Linked DNA regions of Cellvibrio sp. PSBB006. The protein of the gene in region 1 interacts with the protein of each later gene in a pairwise test. Links are inferred from orthologs where the notes say so. Each region holds a gene or a part of one and is shown on either strand. Other genes may lie near its edges. The genes, in order: CBR65_RS16305 and mrdA.

The links.
Region 2: the proteins of CBR65_RS16305 (region 1) and mrdA interact in binary tests that used the Escherichia coli proteins (3 or more experiments, as listed by UniProt). The link is inferred for Cellvibrio sp. PSBB006 from one-to-one orthologs.

The regions. Positions count from the first base shown.
Region 1 is NZ_CP021382.1:3,901,575-3,914,043, reverse strand. Bases 1,830-4,933 are described here. They hold CBR65_RS16305 (penicillin-binding protein 1A), read left to right. Parts: upstream 1,830-2,193; coding sequence 2,194-4,674; downstream 4,675-4,933. Other genes in these bases: CBR65_RS16300 (thermonuclease family protein), read right to left, coding at 4,730-4,933; CBR65_RS16310 (pilus assembly protein PilM), read right to left, coding at 1,830-2,039. In the rest of the region: CBR65_RS16320 (type 4a pilus biogenesis protein PilO), read right to left, coding at 1-389; CBR65_RS16315 (PilN domain-containing protein), read right to left, coding at 391-972; more of CBR65_RS16310, read right to left, coding at 972-1,829; more of CBR65_RS16300, read right to left, coding at 4,934-5,542; rpmE (50S ribosomal protein L31), read right to left, coding at 5,583-5,801; CBR65_RS16290 (primosomal protein N'), read left to right, coding at 6,043-8,256; CBR65_RS16285 (SPOR domain-containing protein), read left to right, coding at 8,330-8,914; ATP-dependent protease subunit HslV, read left to right, coding at 9,036-9,560; ATP-dependent protease ATPase subunit HslU, read left to right, coding at 9,579-10,898; CBR65_RS16270 (gamma-butyrobetaine hydroxylase-like domain-containing protein), read left to right, coding at 10,914-11,285; CBR65_RS16265 (undecaprenyl-diphosphate phosphatase), read right to left, coding at 11,290-12,099; CBR65_RS16260 (DUF4136 domain-containing protein), read left to right, coding at 12,266-12,469. UniProt on the Escherichia coli protein: Cell wall formation. Synthesis of cross-linked peptidoglycan from the lipid intermediates.
Region 2 is NZ_CP021382.1:4,562,434-4,574,670, reverse strand. The notes cover bases 5,262-8,133. They hold mrdA (penicillin-binding protein 2), read right to left. Parts: upstream 7,740-8,133; coding sequence 5,784-7,739; downstream 5,262-5,783. Other genes in these bases: rlmH (23S rRNA (pseudouridine(1915)-N(3))-methyltransferase RlmH), read right to left, coding at 7,793-8,133; rodA (rod shape-determining protein RodA), read right to left, coding at 5,262-5,787. Outside these bases: CBR65_RS19075 (DUF58 domain-containing protein), read left to right, coding at 1-412; CBR65_RS19070 (DUF805 domain-containing protein), read right to left, coding at 466-1,131; CBR65_RS19065 (D-alanyl-D-alanine carboxypeptidase family protein), read right to left, coding at 1,332-2,510; CBR65_RS19060 (septal ring lytic transglycosylase RlpA family protein), read right to left, coding at 2,655-3,506; mltB (lytic murein transglycosylase B), read right to left, coding at 3,503-4,558; more of rodA, read right to left, coding at 4,627-5,261; more of rlmH, read right to left, coding at 8,134-8,260; rsfS (ribosome silencing factor), read right to left, coding at 8,282-8,617; nadD (nicotinate-nucleotide adenylyltransferase), read right to left, coding at 8,683-9,324; CBR65_RS19025 (glutamate-5-semialdehyde dehydrogenase), read right to left, coding at 9,348-10,613; CBR65_RS19020 (glycine zipper 2TM domain-containing protein), read left to right, coding at 10,810-11,400; CBR65_RS19015 (PepSY domain-containing protein), read left to right, coding at 11,482-11,844; CBR65_RS19010 (response regulator transcription factor), read left to right, coding at 11,866-12,237. UniProt on the Escherichia coli protein: Catalyzes cross-linking of the peptidoglycan cell wall. Responsible for the determination of the rod shape of the cell. Is probably required for lateral peptidoglycan synthesis and maintenance of the correct diameter during lateral and centripetal growth.

The DNA.
Region 1 (12,469 bases):
ATACTGTTGATAGTCAAACCACTTTCAGAACCGCGAGTATCGATATCTTCCAACAACCCTGGAACTTCAGTGTCAGTCGGCAACCGCGACAACAGCGAATCAAAGGTGCTTTTCATCTCCACCATCTGCGCCCGATAAGCATCAAGGTTAGCGGCTTCGAAACTTTTCTTTCTGTAGGTCTCTTTTAATGTAGCCTCTTTTTTGACAATTGTGTCGAGCTGCATATTCAGATCTTTGATCCATACGTAATAGGTCGCCGCAAACACAACAGCAATCAACAGTACTGCCACAAAAATCTTGGCTGGCACAGGCCAGATACCGATTTTTTCAAAATCAATATCATTCACGTCAAAGTTTTTGAGTTGCTCCATGGATTCTGCAAATGACATCTTATTTACCCTCCTCATTTGCAGCCGCATCAATCTGATCCTGAGGAGCAGAGGTGCGCACGGTCATCTTGAATGAATTGGCCTGTTCGCCCTCTTCAGGCGCAGCAGTCACGGACGTCAAATTGGGAGATGCAAACCAGTCGGACTGATCAAGGTTGCGCATAAAGCTGGATACACGGTTAGTCGATTCGGCAATACCTTCAATACTGATGGTGTCACCGGTACGCACCACCGAATTCAGATGTACACCATCGGGGACGGAGCGAACCAGATCATCAAAGTAACGGACGATAACGGGACGCGTTCCCTCAAGATCTTGAATGACCTTAATGCGGGTCAGCAGATCGTCGCGGACCTTTTTCAGCTCAGCGATTTCCTGCACTTGTTTTTCAAGCGCGGCAATTTCAGTCTCCAATAGGCGATTACGCGAATTTTGATTATCGATGGCTGCTTCCACGCTGGAAATCCACACATAAGCTAACAGCGCCGACACGATAAAAACGCCGATCAATATGGCAATGAACTGGTCTTTCTTTTCTTTGCGATAGGCTTCGCGCCAGGGTAATAAGTTAATCTTTGCCATTAGTCGAAACTCCTCATTGCCAAGCCAGTGGCAATCATCAATGAAGGAGCATCATTAGCCAGCGCTACAGCATTGACCCGCGACGACACCGACATACCGGCAAAGGGATTGGCTACCACAGTCTGGGTGCCCAATTTTTCTTCAATCAAACCTACCAGGCCGTCCATCGACGCCACACCACCAGCCAAAATAATGTAATCGACATCATTGTATTGGCTGGCAGAGAAGAAAAATTGTAGGGAACGAGTGACCTGCTGCACGACAGCTTCTTTAAAAGGGCCCAGTACTTCAGATTCATAATCGTCTGGCAAACCGCCTTGCTTCTTGGCCAACCCGGCCTCTTCCATCGATAAACCATAGCGGCGTTGAATTTCTTCGGTAAGTTGCTTGCCACCGAACAGTTGTTCGCGGGTATAAACCGTTTTGCCATCGACAAGGACGCTGAGCGTGGTCATAGTGGCGCCCACGTCAATGATAGCCACAACCTGACCATCCTGATCTTCCAACTGGTCCGCAATCAATTCGTAGGCACGCTCCATGCTGTAGGCTTCAACATCCACTTTTTCCGGAGTTAAATCAGCCAGTTCAAGGACGTTAGCGCGCATCTCAACATTTTCACGACGACAGGCGGCAAGCAAGACCTCAACCTGATCGGGATTGCGCGGTGACTCGCCCTGAACTTCGAAGTCGATAGCCACCTCTTCAAGAGGGAAGGGAATGTATTGGTCAGCTTCAAGGGAAATCTGGGTTTCCATTGCATCGTCACTTAACCCGGCAGGCATATCGATCACTTTGGTGATCACCGCCGAACCGGCAACCGCAACTGCTGCATGTTTCAGCTTGGTCTTGGATTGCTTGACCATTGCTTTGATGACCTCAGCAACGGCCTCCTGGTCATTAATATTTTTCTCCACCACCGCATTTGGCGGTAGAGCTCTCACAGCATAAGTCTCGACACGATAGCGATCACCGTGGCGGCTTAATTCAAGCAATTTGACCGAAGTTGAACTGATATCCAGTCCCAACACTGGTTTCGCTTTTTTCTCGAGGAAGCCTAAGATGCCCATTTTTCTATCTATATCCGTAACTTAGACGCTGTTTATGTTATAGCACTTTAACTTAAGCCTGCAACAAACCAGCCGATATGTAAACAGGGAAAAAGCCCGTATAATGCCCGCCACTTGTCGCAAAACTGCTAACTCATTAATTCTGTTAGAAAAAATGCCTACTAAAAAAACCTGGTTGAAAGCCCTTTTCTGGTTGTTACTGTCCGGCTTCAGCGTTACTTTGGTGACACTGGCTGGCATGTACCTCTACCTGAGCCCCAATCTTCCTTCGGTGGAAACGTTAAAGCAGGTTAAATTACAGACCCCTTTACGCGTTTATTCAAGGGACAATAAGTTAATTGGTGAATTTGGCGAACAGCGTCGCACACCGTTAACCTTCGAACAGCTTCCACCCTTATATATCAAAGCCTTACTTGCTGCAGAAGACGCCGAATTCTACGACCATCATGGCGTTTCGCTAAGGGGTCTATTGCGCGCGGGTTCACAATTATTGCAAACAGGCCAAATCCAGTCCGGTGGCAGCACCATCACTATGCAGCTGGCACGTGATTTTTTCCTTACCCGCAAACAAGTATTTTCGAGAAAGTTCAATGAGATACTGCTTTCTTTTCAAATTGAGCGCCAGCTCACAAAAGAAGAGATACTTGAGCTGTTCAGCAACAAGATGTTTTTCGGTAACCGCGCTTATGGATTGCAGGCTGCCGCCCAGATCTATTATGGCAAAGACGCGAGTGAGCTTTCGTTAGCCCAGTACGCCACCATCGTTGGCAGCCTGAAAGCCCCTTCGGCCTATAACCCATTGGCAAACCCCCAACGCGCTCTGATTCGCCGCGACTGGATCATCGGTCGTATGCTGAAACTGAAATACATTGATCAAGCTACCCATGACGCAGCTATCAGTGAGTCCATCCTCACCAGCTATCACGGCCTGACATTGGATCTGTATGCGCCCTATGTCGCGGAACTGGCGCGCAAGGAAGTCTTTGATCGCTTTGGTGAAAATACGTACAACGATGGTTATCGGGTTTACACCAGCGTCGATAGCGAGATGCAAGCAAGCGCTCAAACATCTGTTATCAGCGGCTTACTCAGTTATGACCAACGCCATGGCTATCGAGGCCCCGAGCAGCGATTTGAGCCATCTGCAACGGATGATTTCAGTGACTGGCGAGAAAAGTTGGGAGATATACCCAACTTTGGCGGGCTGGAGGTAGCAGCGATTACCGAGGTTGCCGAACAGGCAGTAAAGGCGATTACCGCTTCGGGAGAAATCATCGAACTTGGTTGGGAACAAGGCTTGGCCACTGCCCGCCCCTATATCAATGAAGACAGTCGCGGCCCCGCCCCCACAAAGGCGGGAGATTTTCTTCAATACGGCGACGTGATCCGCATCGCCAGAGACACAGAAGGCGCCTGGCGCTTGAGCCAGGTGCCTGCGGTACAAGGAACCCTGGTAGCGCTAAACCCTCAGGATGGTGCGATCCTCGCCTTGGTCGGCGGCTTCGATTTCCGCCAAAGTCACTTTAATCGCGCGGTACAAGGTGCGCGGCAGCCGGGCTCCAGTTTCAAACCCTTTTTCTATACGGCAGCCCTGGAAAATGGCTTTACCCCAGCATCCGTCATCAATGATGCGCCCATTGTGATTGAAGACACGGCAATTGGCGCGTCCTGGCGGCCGGAAAATGACGATGGAAAGTTTTCCGGACCCATTCGTTTGCGCCAGGCGCTGTATCGCTCGCGCAATCTGGTATCGATTCGGCTACTGCGCAGCCTCGGCCTGGACAAAGCGCTGGATAGCCTCGAACGCTTTGGTTTCGACAAGACCCAATTTCCCCGCGACCTCACACTGGCACTGGGCACTCATGAACTGACACCGCTGCAAATGGCTACCGGCTACGCTACCTTTGCCAATGGTGGCTTCAAGATAGAACCGCACCTGGTCACGCGCATTGAAGACGCATCAGGCGAAGTCGTGTACGAAGCGCAACCGATGATCGTTTGCAAAGAGTGCGAGCAGGCCGAGGCCGCACGCCAGGCAGCCGCTTTGCTCAACGTATTGCCGGAAGAAGAGCCCGGTTACATACCTTTCGAGGAAGCGCTGACAAACGAGATACTTCCCCAGCCCATCGATACCACTCGCTACGCCCCTCGCATCATCGAAGAACGGGTGGCTTACATCATTGATTCGATGTTAAAAGACGTCATTACGCTGGGTACCGGCCGGTTGGCGCGCAAGCTGGAGCGCAGTGACATTGCCGGCAAGACAGGCACCACCAATGGTCCAAGAGATACCTGGTTTGCTGGCTATAGTCCGGATGTCGTTGCCGTCAGCTGGGTAGGGTTTGATCAAAACACGCTCCTGGGGCGAACAGAGTATGGCGGCTCAGCAGCACTGCCGATCTGGATTGACTTTATGCGCACCGCTCTGGATGGTGTTGAGGAAAAAATCCCATCACAGCCTAATGGCATCGTTACCGTACGCATCAATCGCGACACTGGTGCCCGGGCACAACCCGAAGATCCCGATGCAATATTTGAGATTTTTCGCGTGGAAGATGCCCCCCAGGCAGGTGATAGCACCTCACCCAATGGCGAACAGTCCGCAGATGAAATCTTGCCGGAGGAGCTGTTTTAGGGAGCGCCTGAAAAATGTTGGAGAGGCGGGCAATTTTTAAAAGACTCCCTCGAATTTACCTTTGCTCGCCCGGTGACTCCTCTAACATAAGAGGATGACGCACCTGCATTTGTAAAGGTTTAAAACCGCGTTTGCGCTGGAATTCGCTGGCGCGGTTGATCAGCCAACCGCGCACTTTGATAGATTTGCCAAGCCATGACTGCCATTGGTCATCGGCAAAATACTGCCGATCCTGTTGCGCAATCTTGACCACCACTGGGCCATCAAGCTCCAACCAGACGTCACGCAGCACACTCACCTTGGTGACTTTTCCCTGGATGCGACTAAAACCCGTTTGATCGAGCGCAAGCTCAGCAGCGGGCCGCAAATTCCACGCCTTCTCTCGCCATATGCCACGGTTTTGCCGGCGAGCAAGATCTTCCTGACGCGTCAGGCAACCCATTTCACTTACATTGGGAGGCACGACCACCTGTAGCGCCAATCCTTGCTCAAGTAAATGTGCTGCCAGACTTTGACGTCGCTGGTTATAAACGTGTGCCAGCATCCGGCCATAGCGGTCTTTATGGTCCAGATCGTAGACGAGGTGAACCTTCTGATGGCGGGGCAGAAACCGGCGGCTTGCGGCTGTTGCTTCAACACCCAATGCCTGACCAACATGCCCTTCCCACGCAACTTCGGGGGTATTGATACCTAAAACCCGCACACGTCGACCATCCTGTAAACGCAACGTATCGCCATCCACCACCTGGGCAAGCTGAACGGTTTCGTCGATCCGGGTGGCAGGGCAGGCAGCCACCGCCATATTGTTCCAGATGGAGGCGCAAACAAAAACGCCGAAAGCTACTGCTTTCGGCGTTTTTAGAAGCATGTTTCCCGACAGATAGCGAGAAAATAGCATTACATCTGTCTTACTTTTTGCCACCAATACGGCTAGCGAAGCGCTTGGTAAAGCGGTCAATACGACCACCGGTATCTACCATCTTCTGCTTGCCGGTGTAAAAAGGGTGGCACTCACTGCAGACGTCTACGTGGAAATCTTTACCCAGGGTAGAGCGAGTTTTAAAGGTGTTGCCACAGCTGCAGTTAACAGCTACGTCAGCGTAATTAGGATGAATTTCTGGTTTCATGATAATTGCCTTGTCGTTTTTTGTGCCGCCACCCGAGCATTTGTCGAGCACCGCACAACGGTTGGTAATAGGGCGGAATTTAAGGAGCGGGGATACTATCAGAATCAATACATAACGCAAGGGGAAAAAATAACCAGTTTTCAACACTCCCCTCGACCACACAAAAAGCACACCCAAACGACAGTTGATATGGGGTATCCTGCCCGGCAGCTCATCGCCAACAACCAAGACTTATCACCCGATGCCTACGGTTTTTCTTCAGGTCGCAATCCCCACTCCCTTGCGTCGCCGCTTTGACTACCTACCCCCGGTGGACATGCCGCTGGAGCAGGTTGCGCTTTTGCGGCCCGGAACACTCTTACGCTTACCCTTCGGGCACCAGGAAGTCGTCGGTGTATTACTGTCGCTACATCAGGAAGCCTCCGTGGCTGCCAACCAATTGCGCCATGCGCTCGGCGTCATTGATGAACTACCGGCTTTTATGCCCGATGTGCTTGCATTGTGCTTATGGGCCGCTGACTACTATCAAAGCCCGGTCGGTGAAGCCTTGCATACCGCGTTGCCGGCGCTCTTACGCCAGGGAGAAATGGCCCGATTACGTACGGAGCCGATCTATCACCTCACAACAGCTGGAAAAGGTTTGCCGGCCGGCAGCCTGAAACGCGCTCCGCGTCAGGCCGCTTTGCTGGCTGCACTGCAAGATACACCTTATTTAACGCGCGCCGATCTGCAAATACTGGACATACCCACTACCACCATCAAGCCGCTGATGAAGAAAGGACTGGTTGCTTGCAGTGAGCAAGTACTTACACCAGAATCGACACAGACTACCTTGCGCGAACAGCCGTTGATACTAAACCCGGAACAGGCAGAGGTTCTTGAAAAGATAAACCTGGACCAGTTCCAGGTAAGTCTGCTGGATGGGGCCACTGGCAGCGGTAAGACGGAAATCTATCTGCAAGCCATCGCCCGAACCTTGGCCCAAGGCAAGCAGGCATTGGTATTGATCCCCGAAATCGGGCTTACGCCACAAACGCTACAACGATTCCAACGGCGTTTCGCGGTGCCTGTTGTCGCCCTGCATTCCGGCCTCAATGATCGGGAACGGCTGGATGCCTGGGTACAGGCGCGTGAGGGCATTGCCCGGGTAGTTATCGGCACCCGGTCGGCTATCTTCACACCGCTCAAGGAGCCGGGAATCATCATTGTTGATGAAGAGCACGATAACTCCTTCAAACAACAGGACGGTTTTCGCTACTCTGCCCGCGACCTAGCCGTTATGCGCGCCAGTCAGCTCAAGATTCCGTTATTGCTCGGTTCCGCCACGCCGGCGTTGGAAAGCCTCAATAACGCCCAGCAAGGCCGTTATCAATATTTGCGCCTGACCCGCCGTGCCGGTTCAGCCGTACCCCCCAGCATTCAGCTGCTCGATATTCGCGCGCAACCCTTGCATGAAGGTTTCGCGCAAGACACCCTGAAAGCGATTGCATTGGAAATCCAGGCGCGCCATCAGGTGCTGATATTTATCAACCGGCGCGGTTACGCGCCCACACTCCAATGCCACGATTGTGGCTGGCTGGCTAACTGCAACCACTGTGACGCACGCATGACGGTTCATCAGCAGCCGCGCCACCTGCATTGCCATCATTGTGATCACCAGCGCCCATTGCCCTCACGCTGCCCAAGCTGTCACAGCCATCAACTGCAACCTTTAGGGCAGGGCACGGAGCGCAGTGAAGAAGCTTTGCGCCAGCTGTTTCCACAGACGCGAATACTGCGGGTTGATCGCGACTCCACGCGCGGCAAACATGCCATGCATCGTTTGCTGGACGAGGTGCAATCCGGCGAGCCTTGTATCCTGGTGGGGACACAGATGTTGGCTAAAGGTCATCATTTTCCCCTGGTCACCCTGGTCGTTATCATTGATGCGGACGCCGGTTTGTTCAGTGCCGACTTTCGCGGCCCCGAGCGGATGGGACAATTGTTACTTCAGGTAGCCGGGCGAGCCGGCCGGGCCGACAAGCCCGGTACGGTTATCTTGCAGAGCCACCACACTGAACATCCTCTGGTGCAAACCTTGATGCTGCAGGGTTATCACGCGCTGGCCGAGCTGTTATTGCACGAGCGACGCATTACCCAATTACCTCCCTATCGGCATCTCGCACTCTTGCGTGCAGAAAGCAAACGGCCTGAACTGGCCGTGGAGTTTTTACGTCTGGCTCGCGCTCAGGCTGAGCAATGGCAGCCATCCAGCCACCATTTCAGTTACCTTGGCCCTTTGCCAGCCATGATGGAAAAACGCGGCGACCGTTTTCGCTATCAATTGCAATTCAACAGTGCACAGCGCAAACCCCTGCAACAACTCCTCGCACAACTCACTGCACAATTGGAAAACGAGGCATTGGGTAAACGGGTTCGCTGGTCCATTGATGTAGATCCGCAGGAAATGAATTAGAGCCGCACTTCATAGTGACTCACCCGCACAGCACAAGTACAATTGCGCCCACTCCGAGCTTGATGAAGTCGCCATGTCCCGAGATTACGCCAAAAAAAATCGTTCCCCGAATCGTCGTCGCGCACCGGCGAAACCGCCCGTGCCGGGCTGGGTGTGGCTGTTAATCGGCGGCATTCTGGGCGCTTTTATCATGTTTCTGGTTTACCTGGCTGATGTAGTGCCACAACCAGCGACACAGGAAAAGCCGGTAGCCGAAAAGCCAAAAGTCACGCGCACAGAAACAGAAGAAGAAAAAGTGCCCAAGCCGCGCTTTGATTTTTATAAATTGCTCCAGGAGAGTGAGGTCATCGTACCTGCCACTGAGCCGGCACAAACCGTTGAAAAAATTGTGGAGACACAACCGGATTCGATGGAGTACATCCTGCAAGTTGGCTCTTTCCGCAACAATGTAGATGCCGATAAATTGCGCGCGCAGCTGATCCTGCTTAACCTCGATGCGCGGATTGAAAAGGTGACCATTCGCAATGGCGAATTGTGGCATCGCGTCATCGTCGGCCCATTTCAGGATCAGTCGCGACTGGCCAGCGCTCGCTCCACGTTGGTCGCGAACCAATATAACGCCCTCATGTTAAAGCGCGACAAAAACGCAGCGCCCTGATACGGCATCCGCGCCAGATAAACATAATCGGCTTGAAATTACCCACCCCGCCCCCACTTTTCAGGGAATCCCTGCGGCCTTAGCGCCGCAGTCCGCAACAGTTCAACAAAGGATTTCCCCTGTGACCACAATTCTCTCTGTACGCCGTGAAGGCCAGGTTGTGCTTGGCGGCGACGGTCAGGTTTCACTCGGCAATACGGTGATGAAAGGCAATGCACGCAAAGTGCGCCGCTTGTACAAAAATCAGGTGATCGCCGGATTCGCTGGCGGAACTGCCGATGCTTTCACCCTGTTCGAGCGCTTCGAAGCAAAGCTTGAAGCCCACAACGGCCAGTTGGTGCGCGCCGCCGTGGAATTGGCCAAAGACTGGCGCACGGATCGCGCATTGCGCCGACTTGAAGCATTACTCGCTGTAGCCGATAAAGAAGCCTCGCTCATCATCACCGGCAATGGTGACGTTATTCAACCGGAAGACGATTTGATTGCCATTGGCTCCGGCGGCCCTTTCGCGCAGGCAGCTGCGCGCGCGCTGCTGGAAAACACACAATTGGACGCCCGTAGCATCGTGGAAAAAGGATTGCATATCGCGGGCGATATTTGTGTTTTTACCAACCAGAACCACACCATCGAAACATTGGAATATTAATTTTTTCGGATACAGATTATGTCCACCATGACACCCCGTGAGATTGTTCACGAACTGGATAAACATATCGTCGGCCAACAGGATGCCAAGCGTGCTGTAGCTATCGCATTGCGCAATCGCTGGCGCCGCATGCAAGTGCCCGCCGACATGCGCAGTGAAATCACCCCAAAAAATATTTTGATGATTGGTCCGACCGGCGTGGGCAAAACCGAAATTGCACGTCGTCTGGCAAAACTGGCCAATGCGCCGTTTATCAAAGTGGAAGCCACAAAATTCACTGAAGTCGGTTATGTCGGCCGCGATGTGGAATCCATTATTCGCGACCTGGTTGATGTATCGATCAAGATGTACCGTGAGCATGCGCTGAAAACTGTCCAGCACCGCGCGGCAGAAGCGGCGGAAGAGCGCATTCTGGATGCGCTGCTGCCTCCGGCGCGCGGCGGTGATCCGACCTTGAATAACGAGTCGGGTACACGACAGGTCTTCCGGAAAAAATTGCGCGAAGGCGAACTGGATAACAAAGAGATTGAAATTGATCTGGCGGCAACACCCGTCGGTGTAGAAATTATGGCACCACCGGGCATGGAAGACATGACCAGCCAATTACAAAATATGTTTTCGTCTTTATCGAATGGAAAAACCAAGAAAACCAAGCTGACGGTAAAGCAGGCTTTCAAACAACTGCAGGAAGAAGAAGCCGGCAAGCTGGTCAATAATGAAGACATTAAAGCACAAGCCATAGAAGCGGCCGAACAAAACGGCATTGTGTTTATCGATGAGATCGACAAGGTGGCGCGGCGCGGACAGACGTCTGGCGCCGATGTCTCCCGCGAGGGCGTGCAACGGGATTTACTGCCATTGATTGAAGGCTGCACCGTAACCACCAAACACGGCATCATCAAAACAGATCATATTTTGTTTATCACGTCCGGGGCCTTTCATCTAAGCAAGCCCTCAGATCTGATTCCGGAATTGCAGGGGCGCCTGCCAATTCGCGTTGAGCTAAGCGCGCTAACGCCGGACGATTTTGAACGCATACTCACCGAACCTCGCGCTTCACTCACCGAGCAGCAGCAAGCATTGCTGGAAACGGAAGGCGTAACAATTCAGTTCACCAAAGACGGTATTCGTCGAATCGCTGAAACCGCCTGGGAAGTGAACGAGCGCACCGAAAATATCGGCGCGCGTCGCCTGCATACGATTCTCGAACGATTGTTGGAGGATATTTCCTTCGATGCAGGCAATGAAAAAAACCATCTGGAAATCAATGCTGCTTATGTCGATGACCATTTAGGCGAGCTGGCAAAGAATGAAGATCTCAGCCGCTATATCCTGTAAGTCACAATAACCACTATGATCCCAGTCAAGATTCAACTGCACAAGCAATCCGGAATATTGGAACTTCAATTCGGTACCCAGTCTTATCAGCTGGGTGCCGAATATTTGCGGGTGCACTCACCCAGCGCGGAAGTAAAAGGACATGGACCGAATCAGGCTACATTGCAGTTCGGCAAGAAAGAGGTGGGTATCAGCAGCATTGAGCGCGCCGGCAATTACGCATTAAAAATCTTTTTTGATGATGGTCACAACTCCGGCATCTACACCTGGGACTACCTTTATCAACTTTCTGTAGAGCAGGAAAGTAAGTGGCAGGCTTATCTTGACGCACTGGCAGCGGCTGGCAAAAGCCGCGAGAAAGATACCAGTGTCGTCAAGTTTGTTTGATATGTTATGCCGCTGGATTCCAGTAAAGCACAATCAACAAAATTCCCAAGGCTATGCGATACACAACAAAAGGTTGCATACCGATCCGATTGATAAACGCCAGAAAATAATAAATACACAAATAAGCGCTGATTCCCGATACCAGGGTTCCTACGATCATTGCGGTCCAATCCACCGCCACCCGTGCGTGCACCAGCTCGTTGGTTTCCACTGCGCCAGCAATCACAATCACCGGAATCGACAACAGGAATGAAAACCGCGCAGCAGCTTCCCGGGTAAAGCCCAGCATCAATGCGGCCGTAATCGTTATACCGGAGCGAGATGTACCGGGGATCAGCGCCAGCGCCTGGGCACATCCCACCCAGAAAACATCCCATTTATTCATCTGATATTCACTGCGCGCTCCGCGATGACGCCAGTCAGCCCAGGCGAGCAATAGTCCAAAGGCAATCAAGCCAAAGGCTGACACCAACGGCGAACGCATGGCGGTGGCCACCAGATCCTTGAGAAAAAATCCGGCAATGCAAACCGGGATAGTCGCGAAGATAACCGCCCAGGCCAGACGACTGTCCTCTGAGGATTCGCCGCGAGTCAGTGACGCGAACCAGGCGACAAACATCCGTTTGATATCCTGCCAAAAATAAATGACCACGGCAGCCAAACTACCCACGTGTAATGCCACATCAAATGCCAACCCCTGATCAGGCCAGTCAGCAAAGATAGGGACCAACAATAAATGCGCCGAGCTGGAAACCGGTAAGAATTCGGTCAACCCCTGCACCAATGCCAAAACAACTGCCTGAATTAAATCCATAACGACTACTCGCCATTGGGTGGTGAAAGCGGGACAAGTCTGAAATAAAACCACAGCATTTGCAAACCGCACAAGTAAGGATTAAAAAGAGCAATGATTCACACTAAACAGGGTCGAATCACTGGACAATAACGCGGACATCATACTTTATCCCGAGGACACTTTTATGAACCCACAACTGGCGAGTATACCGACAATGTTCCGCTCACTTTGGCGTTTTTGGTTGCTCGCACTGGTATTGATCATGTGTGGATGCGCCAGCACCAAATATAATCAGGACTTCAAACCGGGAACTGACTTTAGCGGGCACAAGACTTATAACTGGCGTGGTGCCTCATCAGATATTCCGGGTGTAAGCGCTCAACAGATT
Region 2 (12,237 bases), 660 kb from region 1 along the record:
GCTTAACGGCATGTACGATCTGCAAGCCGGGCAATGCGCACCGGATTACACCGCAGCTGCCGAAAAACTCGCCCTGTTGCAACAAAAACGCTCGCTGGTGATTCTGGTCACCAACTCCCGCGATGAAGATGTGAATGAATTGTTATTGGCGGTAAACCTGTTGAAGAAACGCCATCTGGTGATGATCGCCAATATTCGCGAAGAAATTCTCGATCAACTGGAACAACGCCCGGTAACCAACCTCGACGAAGCCATCAGCTATGCCGGGGTACAGCAGTATCTGAGCAGTCGCCGTGAAGTGCAGAAAAAATTGACCGCTTCCGGGGTGTATACCCTGGACTGCACGGCAAAAGAATTGGCGGTGCGGGTGGCGAACAGTTATCTGGAGATTAAAGGCGCGGGCGTTTTATAAAGGTATTGCGATGAAAACCGCCCTCATCGAAGGCGGCTTTCACTTGAAGCAGGTTATTCTTCGTCAGCGTAATCTGAATAGTCTGATGTATCCTCGTCACCAGCCTCATCCTGGTATTGAAGCTCATCACCATATTGAGTTTGTGCATCCTCAGCCGCCTGCTCCGCTCGCTCGACATAATCCTGATATGCGGGAATCGCCACGGCAGCCATAATGCCGACCATCGCAATCGCAAAGAACACAGGACCAATCAAACCTACAATCCAGTGCCAGGTCTTATTGGGTGGCGGTGCTAATCCATAGTTATTAGCCCCTTCGGTACCGCGCGCAAAAATCAGGTAGAAGGCGAAAAAGAGATTTACCAAAGGCACGATAGCAAGAAGGCTCAACCAACCGCTTTTATTCAAATCATGCAGGCGTTGGATCATAAAAATAAAAAAGCCAGCCATTAATAGCAGATAAAGAATCATGGAGACAATGACGATAACGCCTGCAACAGGCCCGCCTTCCATACCAACCGCAGCCAGTACTGCGCTCATGATCACAACAACCACCAAGATTGCTACATAGGCAACCAAGCCGAATAAAAAGCCATGGGCGAGATAACGTAACCGACCGATCCGGCAAGCGGGTGAGAAAAAATCAATTTCACCGTAACCTTGGCCATCGACAGTCAATTGACCTTCCGGTGTTTGATAGGGATTTTGAGTAGCTTCCATGAGCATCTCCTTGATAATAAGAATGGGTTTGCTCCGTCACAGAATGTTGTAACGGATGCCAGAAATTCTAGACGTAAATCGGCGGGTTTGCGCGACGAAAAATATGATCACGTCGACTAATTCAAAAAAAAGCACGCGAGGACGGTTTCTACGAGGGAGTGGGTAAAGCGCCCGTTTTGGCGGGCGCTGAATAAGCGGGGTTAGCTAAACAAATTGCGGAAGAACAGCTTGATGCTGTCCCATATACGAGCAAAGAAGCCTGCTTGCTCAACCGGCTGCAAGGCAATCAGATCCGCCTCCGCCTGTACTTCACCATCCAGTTCAATCGTGACCTTGCCCAATGCCTGACCCGCCTCAATAGGCGCCTTGATAACGTCATTGATGTGCATATTGGCTTGCAGATCCTGCTGGCGACCGCGCGGCAGGGTTAGCTTGATATCTTCCGCAATGCCCAGCCCCACTTCATCACTTTTGCCGCCCCAAATGCGGGTTTTACTGAGCTCAGTGCCGGCATTATAGAGCGAGAGCGTTTCGTAATAGCGGAACCCATAGGCCAGCAGTTTTTGCGATTCCGCCGCGCGGGCATTCTCGCTGGTGGTACCCATGACCACCGAGATTAAACGCATACCATCCCGCTTCGCCGACGCCACCAGGCAATAGCCCGCTTCCTCGGTGTGACCGGTTTTCAAACCGTCCACCGTTTCGTCGCGAAATAACAAGAGGTTGCGATTCGGCTGGCGAATATCATTCCAGACAAAATATTTTTCTTTATACAGTGCGTAATGGGCCGGGTGATCATTAATGATCGCGCGCGCCAGAATGCCCAAATCACGAGCAGTGGTCAGATGGCCTTCAGCGGGCCAGCCGGTGGAGTTTTCGAAATGGGTGCTGTTCATACCCATCAACGCGGCTTTCTGGTTCATGACATCCACAAAGGCATCTTCACTGCCAGAGACATATTCAGCCAACGCCACCGTTGCATCGTTGCCGGATTGCACAATCACACCGAGTAATAAATCCTCGACCGATACCTGGGTGCCTTCGCGGATAAACATCTTGGAGCCGCCCATGCGCCAGGCTTTGACGCTGATATTAACCATATCTTTTTCGCCGATACGGCCATTTTCAATTTCTTCCGAAACGATGTAACTCGACATCATCTTGGTGAGACTCGCCGGGGGTAAGCGTTCATCGGCATTATGCTCAACGATCACTGTGCCGGTATCGGCGTCCATCAATAAGTAGCCGGTCGCAGCGAGTTGCGGTGGAGAGGGAATAATGACTTGCTGGCTGGGTGCATTCGGTGTGGGCGCGGATTGAGCCAGCAGCGTATCGCTAGCCAGCAATAACAATGCACTGGTAAATAACGTTTTTAACATGGGAACAAAATCACTCGCTGTTATGGGTTCAAAAAAACTGGCGAATTGTACCAGTTAGCGACCGGATTTTTCGTCTGCCGCCGCACAAGTTTTGTTTCAGCTAATACAAAATGTTGCACAACAAAAAGCGTAACGGCAGCGGCGTCATTCGTAGACAACGTGTGCTTCAGGAATATTCAATTTTTTTATGTCGAGACGCACTTGCTGTAAATCCCGCGCATCGGTAATGGGGCCTACTCGCACGCGAAAAATTGGTTTGCCCGTTTGATTGCGGCTGATGATCACCGGATAAGTCAAATGACCGGACACTTGCGCGGCAAATTGTTTTGCACTGGCCTCAGAGCTAAAGGCACCGATTTGCAGATGCGTATTGGCAGGCAGTTTACTGCCTGCTATCACATTATTCGTGGCGTTGGCTTTCAAAGGTGCAGGCGGTGCATCATCCGGCAGGACAATCTCTACATCAACCATCCCGGTGCCGGCGTTGAGAATACCGAGGCGCTGCGCGGCGGCGTAACTCAGGTCAATAATGCGGTCACTGTGGAACGGACCCCGATCATTCACCCGCACCACAGTACTCCTGCCATTCTGGATATTGGTCACGCGCACATAAGATGGGATGGGCAGGGTTTTGTGAGCTGCCGTCATGGCATACATATCGTAGATTTCGCCATTCGATGTGCGTCTGCCGTGAAATTTTTTACCGTACCAGGAGGCTCTGCCACGCTCTTTGTAGGAGCTTTCATCCTCCAGCAAGTAGTAAGTTTTACCCAACACCGTGTATGGATTTTTATTGCCTGCCATGGTGCGCGCTTCATGGCGCGGGACTGCATCGGGCACATGGGAAGTATCAATCTCGCGTTCCGGACCACTGTCCTTGATATCGTCGAAATCCGGTTGTTTGGGAGTAGATGATGGATAAGGTTTGATGGGCGTACAGGCAAATAACAGCAGACCAACCAAACCCAGAATCAACAAACGCATGGCAGAACTCATTGGCCGGACTCCATTTTTTCTTTAATCAGTTGACTCAATTGATGTACGGCCATGGAATACAAATGACTGCGGTTATAACGGGTAATGACATAGAAATTTTGTAGACCGAGCCAATATTCTTCACCATGTTGTCCGTCGAGTTTCAGGATCAGGGCCTTGGCATCCACCGGTAAAGCGCTGATAGGTTGATAACCGCGCTTTTGCCATTCGCCTACCGTTACCGTCGGCGGATTGATGTCATTGAAGCTGTCTTTGCTGGTATCACTCTCCGGCCGCACGCGACTGACCACCGGCTTACCGCCTTGCCAACCGTGTTGTTTGAAGTAATTGGCCACGCTGCCGATGGCATCTGTGGTGTTGTTCCAGATATCCGTAAAACCGTCACCGTCAAAATCCACCGCATAGGCGCGATAGCTGGACGGCATAAATTGGCCATAGCCCATGGCACCGGCGTACGAACCGGTGAACGCCATGGGGTCCTGTTTCTGTTCGCGGGTCAGGAGAAAGTAGTTCTGGAGTTCCTTGCGAAAAAAAGGTGCGCGGGGCGGATAGTCAAACGCCAGTGTGGTGAGAGCATCGATAACACGATGACTGCCGGTGTTTTTACCGTAGTTGGTCTCCACCCCGATGATGGCCACAATATATTCCGCCGGCACACCGAACTCACGTTCAGCCCGCGTCAGGGCAGCACGGTTATCCCGCCAGAATTTCACACCGTTTTCAATGCGTGCGGGGACAATGAAGATCGGACGGTATTCTTTCCAGGTTTTGGTTTTTTCGGCCGGACGGGAGATTGCATCGAGAATGTTCTGTTTTTTCTCCGCCTGCCCCAACCATTGACGCAAGGGTTCAGGCTCAAAGCCATGATCGCGGACCATCTCATCGATAAAGCCCTGGGTTTCGGCATGATCGCTGTAATCCGCCGAGCCCGTCGTCGCACACCCCAATACCACACAACCGATTAACAGGCTGATGGCTTTGCCTAGGGTGGGATAACCGGGTCTACCCAAATGCCTGACTGCAAAACCCTCTACCGCTTTGACTCGCGTCATTATTAAACCTCTTTCGCGCTGATACTCATGCTGTGGCTGGTCACTTACAGCAACCGATGATTGTCGGCCTATTTATTTTTCTGCGGTGTCATAACCCGCTTGCGTTCGGTAGCAATGGCCATGAGGATGCCGAAGCCTGCCATCAAGGTCACGATAGCCGTTCCGCCCTGGCTGATCAGCGGCAAGGGCACCCCCACCACCGGCAACAGGCCGGACACCATACCCATATTCACAAACACGTACACAAAAAATGTTGTCGTAATACTCGCTGCCAACAGTCGGCCAAAACTGTCCTGGGCATTGAGCGCGATCATCATGCCGCGCATGATGATCAGGATATAAACCCCCAACAACATCAACACGCCCAGCAAACCGAATTCTTCAGCCATGACGGCAATAATGAAGTCGGTGTGCCCTTCCGGCAGGAAATCCAGTCGCGACTGCGTCCCTTCAAGCCAGCCCTTACCTGACAATCCACCCGACCCGATAGCGGTCTTGGACTGGATGATATTCCAGCCAGCGCCGAGGCGATCCGCCTCGGGATTCAGCAAGGTTAACACCCGCTGGCGCTGATAATCATGCATCATGAAATGCCAGATTGGCCATAAACTGGCGGCAAAGATTATGCCGGCCAGGATGATATAACCCCAGCGCAACCCGGCAAAAAACAACACCACAATGCCCGAGACGGCGACCAGAATGGAGGTACCTAAATCCGGCTGATCGATAATCAGGGCCGTCGGGATAGCAATTAATAGCAAGGCCAGAAAGACATGCTTGATACCGGGCGGCAGAAAGCGTTTGCTGAGATAGGCTGCAATCATCACCGGCATGGCCAGCTTCATGATTTCCGACGGCTGAAAGCGGAAACCACCAAGACTCAACCAGCGTTGTGCACCTTTGGCGCCGACGCCGACCACGAGCACAAGAATCAACAGAATGACGCCGGCGGCATATGCCCAGGGCGCCATGCGCCGCATAAAACCAACGGGTATCTGAGCCACCGTGAACATTGCCGCGTAGGCAATCAGGAAAAATGTCCCCTGACGGCGCAGGGTAACCATACTTTCACCGCTGGCACTGTAGAGCACAGACATGCCTACTGCGGTAAGCGCCAGGAGTAGGAACAACAGCAGGAAATCAATATGCAAGCGTTGCTGGATGGCTTCACGGCGACCAAGGCTGAAGCCGGTTCTGGGTAAACGACGGAGAAAATCCTGACCGCTCATAGCTCGTTAACTCCGCCTGCGTTAATTGAACGCCGTGCCAACGGCTGAGACGTAGCGTGGCTACGCACTGAGGCGGATGCTTCCACCGACTCTTCAGGTTGTTCCGGCACCAGATATTTGCCGCGTAAAAACGCATCCATCATCTTGCGCGCCACCGGCCCGGCCTGGCTGGAACCGCCCTCCGCATTTTCAACAATCACCGCCACTGCAATTTGCGGGTCTTCCAACGGCGCAAAAGCGACAAACAAGGCGTGGTCACGATGGCGCTCCTTGAGTGCTTCACTGTCATACTTCTCACCTTGCGCAATACCGACAACCTGCGCGGTACCCGATTTACCCGCCATACGATAGTCCGCATCCGCGCCCGCCGCACGCGCGGTGCCGCGCAAACCGTGCATTACCTCCGCCATACCATCAAAGACGGCATCCCAGTGGGATTCAGCAACATCAAAGCGATCCTCAATGATGGGAGCCAAAAACTCACCATTGGCGCGCTCCACCATCTGCGGGCGGATGCGTACACCGCGATGAGCCAGGGTCGCTGTCATAACTGCCAGCTGCATGGGCGATGTCAGCACATAGCCTTGGCCAATGGCCATATTGATGGTGTCACCCGGATACCAGGCCTGACCTTTGGCTCCGCGTTTCCACTCGCGCGACGGCCAGACGCCGCGACGCTCATTAGGGATATCGATCTGCGTCAACTCCCCCAATCCGAAATGGCTACCAAATTCGGACAGGCGATCAATACCCATGCGATTCCCCAAGTCCCAGAAATAGGTATCACAGGATTCAGAGATCGCCTGTTTCAGGTTAACGCGACTGCCGTGTCCACCCCGCTTCCAGTCACGCCAGATCCATTCGGTGTTAGGCAGACGAAAGAAGCCCGGGTCACTGATGGTGCGACTCACATCGGTGAAGCCGGTATCCAGACCCGCCAGGCCAATCATGGGCTTGATGGTTGACCCCGGCGGATAAACGCCCTGGATAAAGCGGTTATAAAGCGGCATATCGAGGGATTCGTTGAGACTGCGGTAATCCGCAAAGCTGATACCGGTCACGAATAAATTAGGGTCGTAACTGGGAATACTCACCGCGGCCAGTACACCACCGCTTTTGACCTCGATCGCCACTACCGCTCCACGACGACCGGCCAGGGCGGCAACCGCTGTTTGCTGCATGCGCACATCAAGGTATAAGTGAAGATCGCCGCCGGGCTTGGGATCTACCCGCTCAAGGACCCGCTGTACGCGGCCGCGAGCGTTGGTTTCAACGTTCTGGTTACCCACTTCGCCTAATAAAATATCTTCGTAATGCCGCTCCAATCCGGTCTTGCCGATTGAGTGGGTACCGCTGTAACGGCGGTATTGCTCTTCATCGAAATTGCCCAGCTCCGCTTCACTGATGCGTCCGACATAACCGACTGTGTGTGCAAACAGTTCACCCTGGGGATAGTGGCGAACCAATTGCGCATCAATCTCCACCCCTTCCAGGCGGAATTCATTCACCGCAAGACTGGCCAGTTCCTCCTCGCTGAGGTTGTAGCGCAGGGGCACCGGCTCGAAGGGTCGACGGCGTTGGTGCATCAGCTTGTAGAATTTTTCCAGGTCAGTCGCGCGGATATCGACGAGGGTTTGCAGGTAGGTGAGTGTTTCTTCCAGGTCGCCCGCTCGCTCACGCACAACCGATAAGGTGTAGCTCGGGCGGTTCTCCGCCAGCAGAATACCGTTGCGGTCATAGATCAAACCGCGGGTTGGTGGGATGGGCTGGATATGGACGCGGTTGCGATCAGACTGGGTGGCATAGTCCAGATACTGCACAATCTGCAAGTGGTGGTAGCGATAAACCAGCACGCCGATCAGCACCAACATCACCGAAGACATTACCGCCAAGCGTGCCCAGAAGATACGCGTTTCGCGGTGATAATCTTTAAAGTGTTGCGCTTCGGACATTGTGCCTCTGGTTGAACTGGCGAAAGATTATTACTGGCGCTATCGAGCCATCATTATTTGTGATACGGGTGATTCTGCAAGATGCTGCAGGCGCGGTACAACTGCTCGATCACCACAATGCGCACCAGCGGATGCGGCAAGGTCAACGCGGACAGCGACCAGCGCACATGAGCCTGGGCGAGGCATTGGGGAGCCAGACCATCCGGGCCGCCAATCAGCAAACAGTAGTTGTTGCCGCTCATCCGCCAGTTCGCCATGTGCTCTGCCAGTTGCTCCGTACTCCAGGGTTTGCCTTTGACATCCAGCGCAATAACCTGCTCGCCCTTGCCAATAGCAGCCAGCATCTCCTCGCCTTCCTTTTCCATGGCACGCGCAATATCGGTATTTTTGCCACGCTGTGCCAAAGGCAATTCCACCAGCTCAACCACACAATCGCGCGGCATACGTTTGGCGTATTCCGCGTAGCCTGTTTCAACCCAGGCGGGCATCTTGGTACCAACAGCGATGATGCGAATTCTCATGGCGAGAAATCCCGGCAACGATCAAGCGCGATTACTGGGGGTAATCGACCAGAGTTTTTCCAGCTCATAAAAATTGCGGGTTTCTTCCTGCATCACATGCACAACGATATCCCCGAAATCCACCAGCACCCAATCACCGGCATCAATGCCTTCCACACCGAGCGGCATGTAACCGAGTTTTTTGGAGTCTTCCACCACGTTATTGGCGATGGATTTCACATGGCGATTAGAGGTGCCGCTGGCGATGATCAGGGTATCCGTCACATCGGTCATCTCGCGCACATCCAACTGCACAATATTTTTAGCTTTCAGATCTTCGAGCGCATTGATCACGATCTGGCTTAACTCTTCTAACATTCTTTACCTGCTTACTTATAAAAAAATACTCCACCCGTCATTGAGTGAAGTCATGAAAATGATGCTTAATCCTGTCGATAAAGTCCTTCGGCCAGGATGTATCGTCGCACCGACTCGGGTAATAAAAACTGTGCTGACTCACCAGCCGCCAACTGCGCGCGGATGCCGGTGGCCGAAATATCCAGAAGACGCAATGAAGGCAAGACAATTGCGCCGCCCGGCAGTTCATCCAGCGCTGTCGCCGATGCGCGATGGTGTTGTAATAACGCCGCTACCGGTCCTGCGTTCGGCAGGGAAAAACCGGGGCGCTCAATCACCACCAGATGTGTGTAATCGAGCAGTTCCTGCCAACGGTTCCAGGAATCCAGCGCTGCAAAGGCATCAGTGCCCATGGCCCAGATCAAACTCACTTCTGCACCCAACTCGGCTCGCAGGCTGCGCAAGGTATCAAAGGTATACGACGGCTCATCGCGGCGTAATTCGCGCTCATCCAGAGTCAGCTCAGGGCAATCCATCACCGCCAGGCGAATCATCTCGGCCCGCTGTGCGCTGCTGACCTGCGGCTGACCGCGATGCACCGGGCGATGACAAGGCATCAGACGCATCTGGGCCAATCCCAAAGATTGCTTCAACTCCAAGGCAAGTCGCAAATGACCGTGATGAATCGGATCAAAGGTGCCGCCCAGGATGCCGATCTTGTTACGCATGAATGGCGTCGCCTTCAGCGGCTTTATTGGCGAATGTGCCCATCACCCAGCACGACCCATTTTTGCGAGGTTAATCCCTCCAGCCCTACCGGCCCACGCGCGTGAATCTTGTCAGTAGAGATACCGATCTCCGCTCCCAGACCATATTCAAAACCATCAGCAAAACGGGTCGAGGCATTGACCATCACCGAACTGGAATCCACCTCGGTGATAAACCGGCGCGCGCGGGTGAAGTCTTCGGTCACGATAGCGTCGGTATGTTGTGAGCTGTAACGGGTAATGTGGTCAATGGCTTCATCCAGACCGGCCACCACCTTGATCGACAACACCGGAGCGAGGTACTCGGTAGCCCAATCCTCTTCGGTGGCGATATTGACATTGATCAGGTCGCGGGTTTTTTCACAACCGCGCAGCTCCACATCCTTTTTGCCAAAGGCTACCGCCAAACGCGGCAGGATGTTGGCCGCAACACTCTCGGCCACCAGCAGGGTTTCCATCGCATTGCATACGCCGTAGCGATGGGTCTTGGCATTGAGGGCAATGGCGAAGGCTTTTTCAAGATCTGCTTTATCGTCGATATACACGTGGCAGATGCCATCAAGGTGTTTAATTACCGGGACGCGCGCGTCATTGCTGATCCGCTCGATCAGCCCCTTGCCGCCGCGCGGGACAATGACGTCCACATATTCGGGCATGGTGATTAATTCGCCCACAGCAGCGCGATCGGTGGTTTCCACAATTTGCACGACCGTGTCGGGCAAACCGGCAGCTTTCAGCCCTTGTTGCAGGCAAACGGCAATAGCGCGATTGGAATGAATGGCTTCACTGCCACCGCGCAGGATCGCCGCGTTACCGGATTTGAGACACAAGCTGGCCGCATCAATCGTCACATTGGGCCGGGATTCATAGATGATGCCCACCACACCCAGTGGAACGCGCATCTTGCCCACCTGAATGCCGGACGGGCGATAGCTCAAACCAGTGATTTCACCACAAGGGTCCGGCAGTGCGGCTACCTGGCGCAGCCCTTCGATCATGCCGTCAATTGTGCTCGGCTTGAGGGCGAGACGATCCAACATGGCGGAATCCAGACCATTGGCCGCGCCAGCTTCCAGGTCTTTCTGGTTTTCAGTAGTCAGCGTGGCACGGGCGTTATCAAGGGCATCAGCAATCGCTAGCAATGCCTGGTTTTTTACGCCGGTTGACGTGGATGCAATCACGCGTGACGCCTGACGGGCATTGCGGCCCAACTCGGCCATATAGGCTTTTACATCAAGAGAATCGGTCATCAGTGGTAAAAATCCGTGAACTGGGTGATGTGAAGACAAGAGTGCGGCGATTATACCCTGATTGCCGCACCCTTTTGGCGAATTTAGCGGGACATAAAGCGGGATTTACTTCAGTTCCGGTTCAGTTTGATGGCGGTAATCTGCTGCCAAGGGTGAAGAGTCCCTTGATCCCCAGATTACTCAGTGGAGAACAACCATGAAAAAGTCCCTCTTGATCAGCACCATCACCGGCGTCACCTTGAGCTTGTTGCTGGCCAATGGCGCTTTGGCGGGCCACAAACATCACCACAAGCACCAGCATCGTCACACTGGCTACGATCACAGAGGCCACGGGGACTATGCCCGCGTGGTCGAGGCTCGCCCGATTTACCAGCGGATTGAAGCACAGGTGCCGCAGCAATCCTGCCACTATGAAACCGTTGCTTATCGTGAACCCGGCAGAAGTAATTCCTATACCGGTGCCGTGGTGGGCGGATTAATCGGTGCGGCTGTCGGCCATGAATTGGGGCATAGCAAACGCAACAAAGATGTCGGTGCCGTGGCTGGCGGTTTGCTCGGCGCAACTATCGGTCATGACATCAGCCGCAACCGGTCCGGCGGCGGGACTACCCACTACCGCGACGAGCAGGTTTGCCACACCCGCTACCAAACCGAGTATTCGCAGCGCGTGATAGGTTACGACGTAACCTATCAGTACCACGGACAGTATTACCAAACCCGCACCAGCCAGCATCCCGGTGACCGTATTCCTGTCGATGTTCATGTGCGCCCGGGTCGCGGCTATTAATGGCTCCGCTTTTGCCGGGGTGCCAAATCACCCCGGATTCTTTTTTCCTGTGAAGGCACACACGCGGTAGTTGCAAACACCTTGTATACTTACTCCCAACTTGATGATTTTGCAGGAAGTCTTGCCATGTCGCTGTTGCGTCACTCCAATTCCCCCTGTCGCTGGCTGATTATTGTGCTGCTGGCAATGACGCTGGGCTCACTCCATTCCACCGCCTCCGCCGAACCCCGGCGGGACAAGGGCAGCCAGGAAGAACGGCCGCGCGCGCGCATCTCTGCGTCCCAGGCGGCGGCCATAGTCCAACAACGCTACGGCGGTAAAGTGATGAATGTCAGCACCCGTCAGTCTGGCAATGGCGTCGTCTATGGCGTAAAAATTTTGCAGAACTCCGGTCATATGCGCACCGTCAATGTGGACGGGCAGACCGGCGCCATCCTCAATTAAATTTCTGAAGCGGACCCCAGCATGCGTATCCTGATTGTGGAAGACGAGCCCAGCCTGCGCGAGCAGATCAGCAGTCAGTTAAACGCTGAAAAATTTGCCTGCGATACCGCCGGCGATGGGCGCGAGGGACTGTTCCTCGGCGAAGAATACGATTACGACCTGGCCATCATTGATCTCGGCTTGCCGTTGCTGGACGGCACCGAATTAATTCGCCAACTGCGCGCCAAACAGCGCAACTTCCCCATTTTGATCCTCACCGCACGCGGCGCCTGGCAGGACAAGGTAGAAGGGCTGGAGGCCGGTGCGGACGATTACCTCACCAAACCTTTTCATCCGGAAGAACTTCGGGCACGCATCAACGCCCTGCTGCGTCGCGCCAGCGGACATGCGGCA